Massilia sp. METH4: one gene and its partner. The protein of the gene in region 2 interacts with the protein of the main gene of each other region in a pairwise test. Links are inferred from orthologs where the notes say so. Each region holds a gene or a part of one and is shown on either strand. Other genes may lie near its edges.

The links.
Region 1: the proteins of V6Z91_RS07335 (region 2) and dnaA interact in binary tests that used the Escherichia coli proteins (3 or more experiments, as listed by UniProt). The link is inferred for Massilia sp. METH4 from one-to-one orthologs.

The regions. Positions count from the first base shown.
Region 1 is NZ_CP146614.1:1,458,302-1,461,839, reverse strand. Bases 1-2,826 are described here. They hold dnaA (chromosomal replication initiator protein DnaA), read right to left. Parts: upstream 2,210-2,826; coding sequence 791-2,209; downstream 1-790. Other genes in these bases: rpmH (50S ribosomal protein L34), read left to right, coding at 2,689-2,823; dnaN (DNA polymerase III subunit beta), read right to left, coding at 1-625. Also shown: rnpA (ribonuclease P protein component), read left to right, coding at 2,843-3,244; membrane protein insertion efficiency factor YidD, read left to right, coding at 3,241-3,489; membrane protein insertase YidC, read left to right, coding at 3,499-3,538. UniProt on the Escherichia coli protein: Plays an essential in the initiation and regulation of chromosomal replication. Binds in an ATP-dependent fashion to the origin of replication (oriC) to initiate formation of the DNA replication initiation complex once per cell cycle.
Region 2 is NZ_CP146614.1:1,654,643-1,658,864, reverse strand. Bases 873-3,670 are described here. They hold V6Z91_RS07335 (phosphoheptose isomerase), read right to left. Parts: upstream 2,671-3,670; coding sequence 2,074-2,670; downstream 873-2,073. Other genes in these bases: V6Z91_RS07330 (triple tyrosine motif-containing protein), read right to left, coding at 2,779-3,670; V6Z91_RS07340 (BON domain-containing protein), read right to left, coding at 1,422-2,081; V6Z91_RS07345 (TlpA disulfide reductase family protein), read right to left, coding at 894-1,406. Also shown: V6Z91_RS07355 (LysR substrate-binding domain-containing protein), read right to left, coding at 1-348; V6Z91_RS07350 (RidA family protein), read left to right, coding at 464-853; more of V6Z91_RS07330, read right to left, coding at 3,671-4,222. UniProt on the Escherichia coli protein: Required for the timely initiation of chromosomal replication via direct interactions with the DnaA initiator protein.

The sequences.
Region 1 (3,538 bases), 200 kb from region 2 along the record:
GCAGGCGCTGCAGTTCGATGATGGTCTTGCGCGGGATGATCACTTCCTGGCGCTCGAACGCCTGCTCCGTCTTCACCTGGCAGAAGGCGAGGCGGTGGCCGTCGGTGGCAACCGCAATGACGTTCTCGCCATCGAGCACCAGCAGCAGGCCGTTCAGGTAGTAGCGGATGTCCTGCTGGGCCATCGCGAAGTGCACCATGTTGAACAGGTGCTTCAGCGTCTTTTGCGGCAGGGTGAACGAGGCGTTGAACGTTTCCGCTTGCTGCACGGTCGGGAATTCCTCGGCGGCCAGCGTTTGCAGGGCGAAGCGCGATTTACCGCTCTGCACGGTCAGGCGCTTGTTCACCAGCGTCAGCGACACGTCGCCCGATTCCGGCAACGCGCGCAGGATGTCCAGCAGCTTGCGGGCCGCGACCGTGGTGCCGGTGACTTCGTCGCCGGAGCCGATGTTGGCGTTGGTGGTGATCTGCACTTCCGTGTCGGTGGACAGGAACGAGACCGCTTCGCCTTCCTTGCGGATGAGGATATTGGCCAGAATCGGCATCGTATGCCGACGCTCGACAATACCGCTCACGATCTGCAGTGGCCGGAGTAGCGTATCTCGGGTGGTTTTGACCAGTTGCATGGATATCCTCGATAAAAGATTAAATGTTCAGGTTATTGCTGAGTTCTAGATGATAAGGCAAAGCAGACCGAGAGCGTCCTGGCGGAGCAGCCGTCCTCACCAGGGCGGGGCTTGCAAGCCCCGCCCGCTGAGCGGCCGTGGAGCAGTGCTCCACGAATTCGCCGCTCAGCCCTTAAGAGTTTGCTCCAGCACGTGCAACTCATGGTTGCACTCCGGATTCTTGGTACGGTCCTGCGCGATCTTGCGCACGGCGTGCAGCACCGTGGTGTGGTCGCGTCCGCCGAACAGCTCGCCGATCTCGGGCAAGCTCTTCTGCGTGAGCTCCTTCGCCAGGTACATCGCGATCTGGCGCGGCCGCGCGATGTTGGCGGGGCGGCGCTTCGAGTACATGTCCGCGACCTTGATGTTGAAGAAGTCGGCCACCGTCTTCTGGATGTTCTCCACGCTGATCTGGCGGTTCTGCACGGAGAGCAGGTCCTTCAGCGCTTCCTTCACGATGTCGATCGAGATGTCTTTGCCGTGGAAGCGCGAGTAGGCCAGGATCTTGCGCAGCGCGCCTTCCAGTTCGCGCACGTTCGAGCGCAGGTGCTTGGCCACGAAGAAGGCCACGTCGTCCGACAGCGTCACGCCTTCCGACTTCGCCTTCTTCAGCAGGATCGCCACGCGCATTTCCAGCTCGGGCGGCTCGATCGCCACCGTCAGGCCGGAGTCGAAGCGGGAGATCAGGCGGTCGTCCATGCCCGTGATCTCCTTCGGATACGTGTCCGAAGTGATGATGATCTGCTTCTTCGCCGCGATCAGCGCCTCGAACGCGTAGAAGAATTCTTCCTGCGTGCGGCTTTTGCCGCCGAAGAACTGGATATCGTCGATCAGCAGCATGTCCAGCGAGTGGTAGTAATGCTTGAAGTCGTCGAAGCCCTTGCGCTGGTAAGCCGTCACCACGTCGCGCACGTACTGTTCGGCGTGGATGTAGCGGATGCGGGCGCCGGGCTGGTCGGCCATCACCTGGTTGCCGATTGCATGGATCAGGTGGGTTTTACCCAGGCCCACGCCGCCGTAGAAGAACAGCGGGTTGTACGACACGCCGGGGTTGTTGGCGACCTGGATCGCCGCGGCCCGCGCCAGCTGGTTCGCCTTACCGGTCACGAAGCTTTCGAACGTGAGGTCGGTATTGATACGGCTTTGCTCGCGGCCGCGCTGGTTCGCGTATTCGTTGCCGGCCGGCGGCGTAACCGGATCGCCGGTGCGCACGTCCGCCGGATGCACGGGCGGCACGCTGGAGCCGTTCGGTGCCCCCGCCGCGCTGCTGGCACTCTCGGCCGGTTTTGCGCGAGGCGGGTTCAGGCGCGGGTCGAGCACGAACTGCACCTCGATGGGCGCCTCCCAGTATTGCGACGCAAGGGCGGTGATGCGGCTGGCGAACTGGGTCTTCACCCAGTCGAGCTTGAAGCGGTTGGGCGCCGCGATGCGCAGCTTGCCGTTCTCGTAATCGAGCGGCACCAGTGGTTTGATCCACGCGCTGAATTGTTGCGGCGTCAGCTCCAGTTCCAGTTGGGCGGAACAGGTCTGCCAGAAATTTTCCATGAATCGTCTATCTGCAAAAGCTGTGGGAGGGCAGCATGGACCCGATGCCGGCGCGGCAAGCCGCCGGCAGGAATCACGAAGTTCGTGTCCGCTGCAAGCAACAGCGGCAAGGTCCATATGCGCCACACGTAACACGCTATTCTAACTCCGAACCCCACAAGTTATCCACAGGGTTGTGCCGGAATTTACTGAAAATTCGGCCGCAAAGCCCTGTATCGGCCAGGTTCCGCTGTTGACAAGGCATGCCTGAATGCTGATAATTCAGGGTTCCCCGCCCGTACTCCGTGTTTTTTCAGTTTACGATCAGCGCGGATCCATGCGGGCGATGAGATTGGCCAGCTTGTGCCGGACGTGTTGGCATAAGTGCGCGAAATGTCATTGGCACCAATACCTGAAGGGACAAACTGGCGTCCGGTCTGACCTGTTCAGCGGTGCGGCAGCCCGATTTTGCATTTTTTTGCTTCTTTAGCGAGACCAACATGAAACGTACTTACCAACCTTCCGTCGTGCGCCGCAAGCGTACCCACGGTTTCCGTGCACGTATGGCTACCCGTGGTGGCCGCCAGGTTCTGAACGCACGCCGTGCCAAGGGCCGCAAGCGCCTGGCTGTATAAGCCATCGCTCGGCTGCTGAGTGGATAGCTGTTCCAACGGCTCTTCAGGCGCTGGTTCCCACGACTTCGCGCGCGCTCGGCGCATCGTTAAAACGGATGAATTTTCATCCGTTTTTCGTTTGCGCCCGGCCCAGAAAAGCGCGCACTTCGTGCTCTATACCCGCCAGAATCAGCTGCCTCATGCGCGGCTGGGCGTTGTCGTTGCCAAACGCCTCGCACCTCGCGCGGTCACGCGCAATACCATCAAGCGCCTGACGCGCGAACTGTTCCGTACCACGGGCTTGCCTGCCATCGACTGTGTCGTGCGCCTGGCCAAGCCGGTCAACACCAAGGCCGATCCGGCCACCAGCGCAAAACTGAAGGCCGCCTTGCGCGTCGAACTGGCGCGCCTGTTCGCGGCGCAGTCGAAGGCGCGGCAATGAAGCTGCTGATCCTTCTACTGCGGGCCTACAAGGTCGCCATCAGTCCGCTGCTGCCGCCCAGCTGCCGTTTCTACCCGAGCTGCTCGACTTACGCGATCGACGCGCTGCGCGAGCACGGCACGGCGAAAGGCAGCTGGCTGGCCGTGTGCCGCGTCTGCCGCTGCCACCCGTGGAACGCGGGCGGGTTCGATCCCGTACCGCCGAAGCATTCCTCATCGACCGCTTGCGGTTGCAACCACTCCTGACTTGACCCAATGGATCTCAATAAACGCACAATCCTGTGGATCGTCTTCG
Region 2 (4,222 bases):
GCCGAAGCCCGCCGCCCGCGGCGCCAGCCAGTAAGCCATGAAGGCGCTGGTGGTCGAGATGGTGACGCGCTGCCGCGCCGGCGCCCGGGCAAGGCGCTGCAATGCCAGCTCGAACGTATTGAACCCATCGCGCAGCACCGGATATAGCGACTTGCCGGCGTCGGTCAGCACGACCTTGCGCACCTGCCGCTCGAAGAGCGGCAAGCCAGTGTATTCCTCGAGGGCGCGCACCTGGTGGCTGACGGCGGTTGGCGTGACCGACAGCTCGCTGGCCGCTTCCTTGAAGCTGCCATGCCGTGCCGCCGCTTCGAAAGCGCGCAGTGCGGAGAGAGGGGGAAGCCGGCGCATGGGTTTATAGGTGAGTCCTGTTCATCTGACGCCTGACGATTTCGAGTTTGTCACGGCTGCCCGGCGCTCGTATCTTCTCCGTGCCGGCACCCACCAATATCGAGAGGACTTTATCATGCTAGAACGCGTCATTACCCAGCCCGACAACTACGAACCTTATCTGCTGTCGCAGGCGATCCGATTCGGCAACCTGCTGTTCGTATCCGGCCAGGCCGGTGCCGGCGACGATGGAAAGATCGTGGCAGGCGGCTTCCGCGCGCAAGGCGAGCAGGCGTTCGCGAACCTGCGCCGGGTCCTGGAGGCGGGCGGCTCCAGCCTGAAGGACGTCATCAAGGTCACGATCTTCGTGACCGACATGGGGCACTTCCAGGACGTGGTCGAACTGCGGCGGGAGTTCTTCAGCGCGCCCTACCCGGCCGATACGATCGCCGAAGTCAGGGCGCTGTACGACCCGGCGGCGATGATCGAGATCGAGGCGATCGCCGCGGTGCGGACGAAGAGTTGACGGCCTGAAAAACAAAAAAGACGCCGCAGCGTCTTTTTCGTCACCCCTTCAGCGCCTTCGCCAGCAGCTCGTGCAGCGCCGCGAATTCCGGCTTGCCTACATAGCGCTTGATGATCTTGCCATCCTTGTCGATCACGAAGGTGGTGGGCGTGAGCGACACGTCGCCGTAGGCCTTGGCGGCTTCGCCGGTGATGTCGAGCGCCACCTTGAACGGCAGGCGCCGCGTTTCGGTGAAATTGACCACGTAGTTGGGCGGGTCGTATTTCATCGCCACGGCGATGAATTCCAGGCCCTGGCCCTTGAACTTGTTGTACGTGTCGACCATTTCCGGCATCTCGGCCACGCAGGTGGCGCACGAGGTGGCCCAGAAATTGACCATCACCACCTTGCCGCGCAGGTCGGCCGGCGTGATGCGCTCGCCCTTGATGCCGGTGAACGTGACCTGCGGCGCGGCGGGCGCGCTGTTCAGCGAAGAGTAGGCGGCAAAGCCCAGGCCGGCGATCACGGCGGCCGCGATCGCCGGCTTGATCCAGGCTTTGGAAGAGGTAGTCATGATGCCGCCGGACGGTCAGTTCGACGCCTGCGCCGGAGCCGGCGTGTTCTGGAACTGCTTGTACTCCTCTTCCGAGATGTACTCGAACACGCGCACCACCTTCGTCACGCCGCTCACGCCGCGCGCGATCTCGGTCGCGCGGTTGGCTTCGAACTGCGTTACGCGGCCCATCAGGTAGACTTCGCCGCGCTCGGTCACGACCTTGAAGGAGTTGGCCGAAATATCCTTTGCATCCACCAGGCTGGCCTTCACTTTCGTGGTGATCAGCGTGTCGTTGGAGCGGGAGGTGTAGCTGGTCGGGCCGGAGATGGCCAGCTCGTTGACGACCGACTGCACGCCCTCGATCGCCTTCACTTCGCGCTCGACGGCTTCCTTCTTCGCCTGGTTGGGCACCTCGCCGGTGATCAGCACCTTGCGGTTGAACGCATTCACGTTCACATGGCCGGTATCGTCAAGGATGTTGCGCAGCCGCACGTCGGCCTTGACGGCGATCGCCTTGTCTTCCGTCTGCGCGCCGAAGGTGCGCCGGTCGGACGCGGCCATCGTGCCGGCGACGGCACCGCCGACCACCAGGCCGACGCAGCCCGACAGGCTGCTCATCAACGCGCCGCCCAGCAGGGCGATCGCGACGGGACGCTGCAGACGGCTCAGCAAGGCCGGGTAACGACTACTCATGCACATCTCCTCCGAACAGGGCGACGTCGATGCCGTCGCAGATGCAATGGATGCAAGTGAGGTGGACTTCCTGGATGCGGGCCGTGCGCTCGGCCGGCACGCAGATATGGACATCGGCATCGGTCAGCATCTTGCCGATCGCGCCGCCGCCCTTGCCGGTCAGCGCCACCACGCGCATCTCGCGCTCCAGTGCCGCCTCGATCGCCGCCATCACGTTGGCCGAGTTGCCGGACGTGGAAATCGCCAGCAGGATATCGCCGGCCTGGCCGAACGCCTGTACCTGCTTGCTGAAGATTTCACGGTAGCTGTAGTCGTTGGCCACCGCCGTGAGCAGCGACGTATCGGTGGTCAGTGCCAGCGCGGCCAGCGGCACGCGCTCGCGCTCGAAACGGCCGACCAGTTCCGCAGCAAAATGCTGGGAGTCGGCTGCCGAGCCGCCGTTGCCGCAGGCGAGAATCTTGTTGCCGTTGGAAAGGGCTGAGAACATCAGGTCGATCGCCTGCGCCAGCGGTTGGGCGAGCACGGTGGCGGACTGGATCTTGGTTTCTGCACTTTCGTGGAAGTGCGAAAGGATGCGTTGATTGGTCATAGTCTTCAAATTATATAGTGCTGTGGACCGCCACGACCGGCAACACCTGTTAATAATGCTTACAAAAGCGGCTTAACAAAAGGACATCTGTCGATGTCCCTACCTGGCTCAGTAGGCCTTTTTGGCGGGAACGGTGACCGTGATCCGCGCACCGGCGCCCGGCTTGCTGTCGATTTCGAGCGTGCCGCCGATGCAATTGGCGCGCTCGCGCATCCCCACCAGCCCATAGTGGCCGGGGCGGTGGCCGGCCGTCGCCACGGCCTCGTCCAGGCCACGGCCATCGTCGCGGATCCGGGCAACGAATGCGCCGGCGCCGTATTCCAGTTCCAGGGCGATGCGCGTCGCTTCCGCGTAATGCGAGGCGTTGAACAGCGCCTCGCGGGCGATGGCATAGATTTCCTCGTGCACGTCGGGGCGCAGCGGCCGCGGCTTGCCGAGCACCTGCATGTCGAACGCGTGCGGCCGGTGCGCCGCCAGCCCCTTGCCGAACTGGCCGAGGGTCAATTCCAGCACCTCGGGCGCGGAGGAGGCACGCAGCGCCATGATCTGGTCGCGGCCTTCCACCAGCAGCTGCTCGGCCAGGTCGAGCGTATGGTCCAGGCGCGCACGCTCCGGTGTACCTTCCTTCAGGTGCAAGCTCTGGGCGTGGAACGACAGCAGCAGCGACTGGATGCTTTGCAGTAGCGTGTCGTGCAGGGCGCGGGCGATGCGGGTCCGTTCCGTCAGGCGCGCATCCCAGCGCTCGCGCATGCGGCGCGTTACGTATCGCAGGCGCAAGGCATAGGCGGCGTACAGCAGCAGGGCGCCGCTGGCCACCAGCAGGAGCTTGAACCACATGCTTTGCAGGAAAGTCGGGGGAATGTCGATGTCGAGCACCGCGCTATTCGTGTTCCACAGACCGTCCTCGTTCGAGGCGATCACCTCGAAGCGGTATCTGCCCGGCGCCAGGTTCGTGTAATGCGCCTGGCGGCGCCCGGCCCCCTCCTGCCACGCGGGATCGAGGCCCACGAGCCGGTAGCGCAGGCGCACCCGCTCGGGAATCGACAGCGAGAGCGCGGTGAAGTCGAGCTGCAGGTTGCGCGTTCCCTGCGGCAGGTTCAGGACTCCGTCGCGGATGGCGTAACGCACGCCCTCGGAGACTGCGTCCACGATTTCGACCGGCGGTGGCAGCGGGTTGCGCAGGATATTGGCCGGGTCGATGGTGCCCACCGATCCCGCGGTCGCGTACCACAACAGGCCGTCGCTCGACCGGCGCAGCGACGGTACCGGGCGCAATTGCGGCGCATGGCCCTGCATGCCATCCTGCGCATCGAAACGCTCGAATGGCACGGCCGTGGATGGGGCCTTCAGCCAACGGTCCATCGCGGGCGCGGCAATGCGGTACAGGCCGTCGGCGCCGTGGAGCCACAGCTCGCCGCCGGGCAGGCGGACGATGCCGGATATACCGCGGAAGCGTTCGTCGCGCGCGCCGTGCAGGGCGGTGATACGGCCATTCCGGTACAGCGCCACGCCCTCTTCTCCACCCAGCCACATCGACTTGCCATCGGCATGA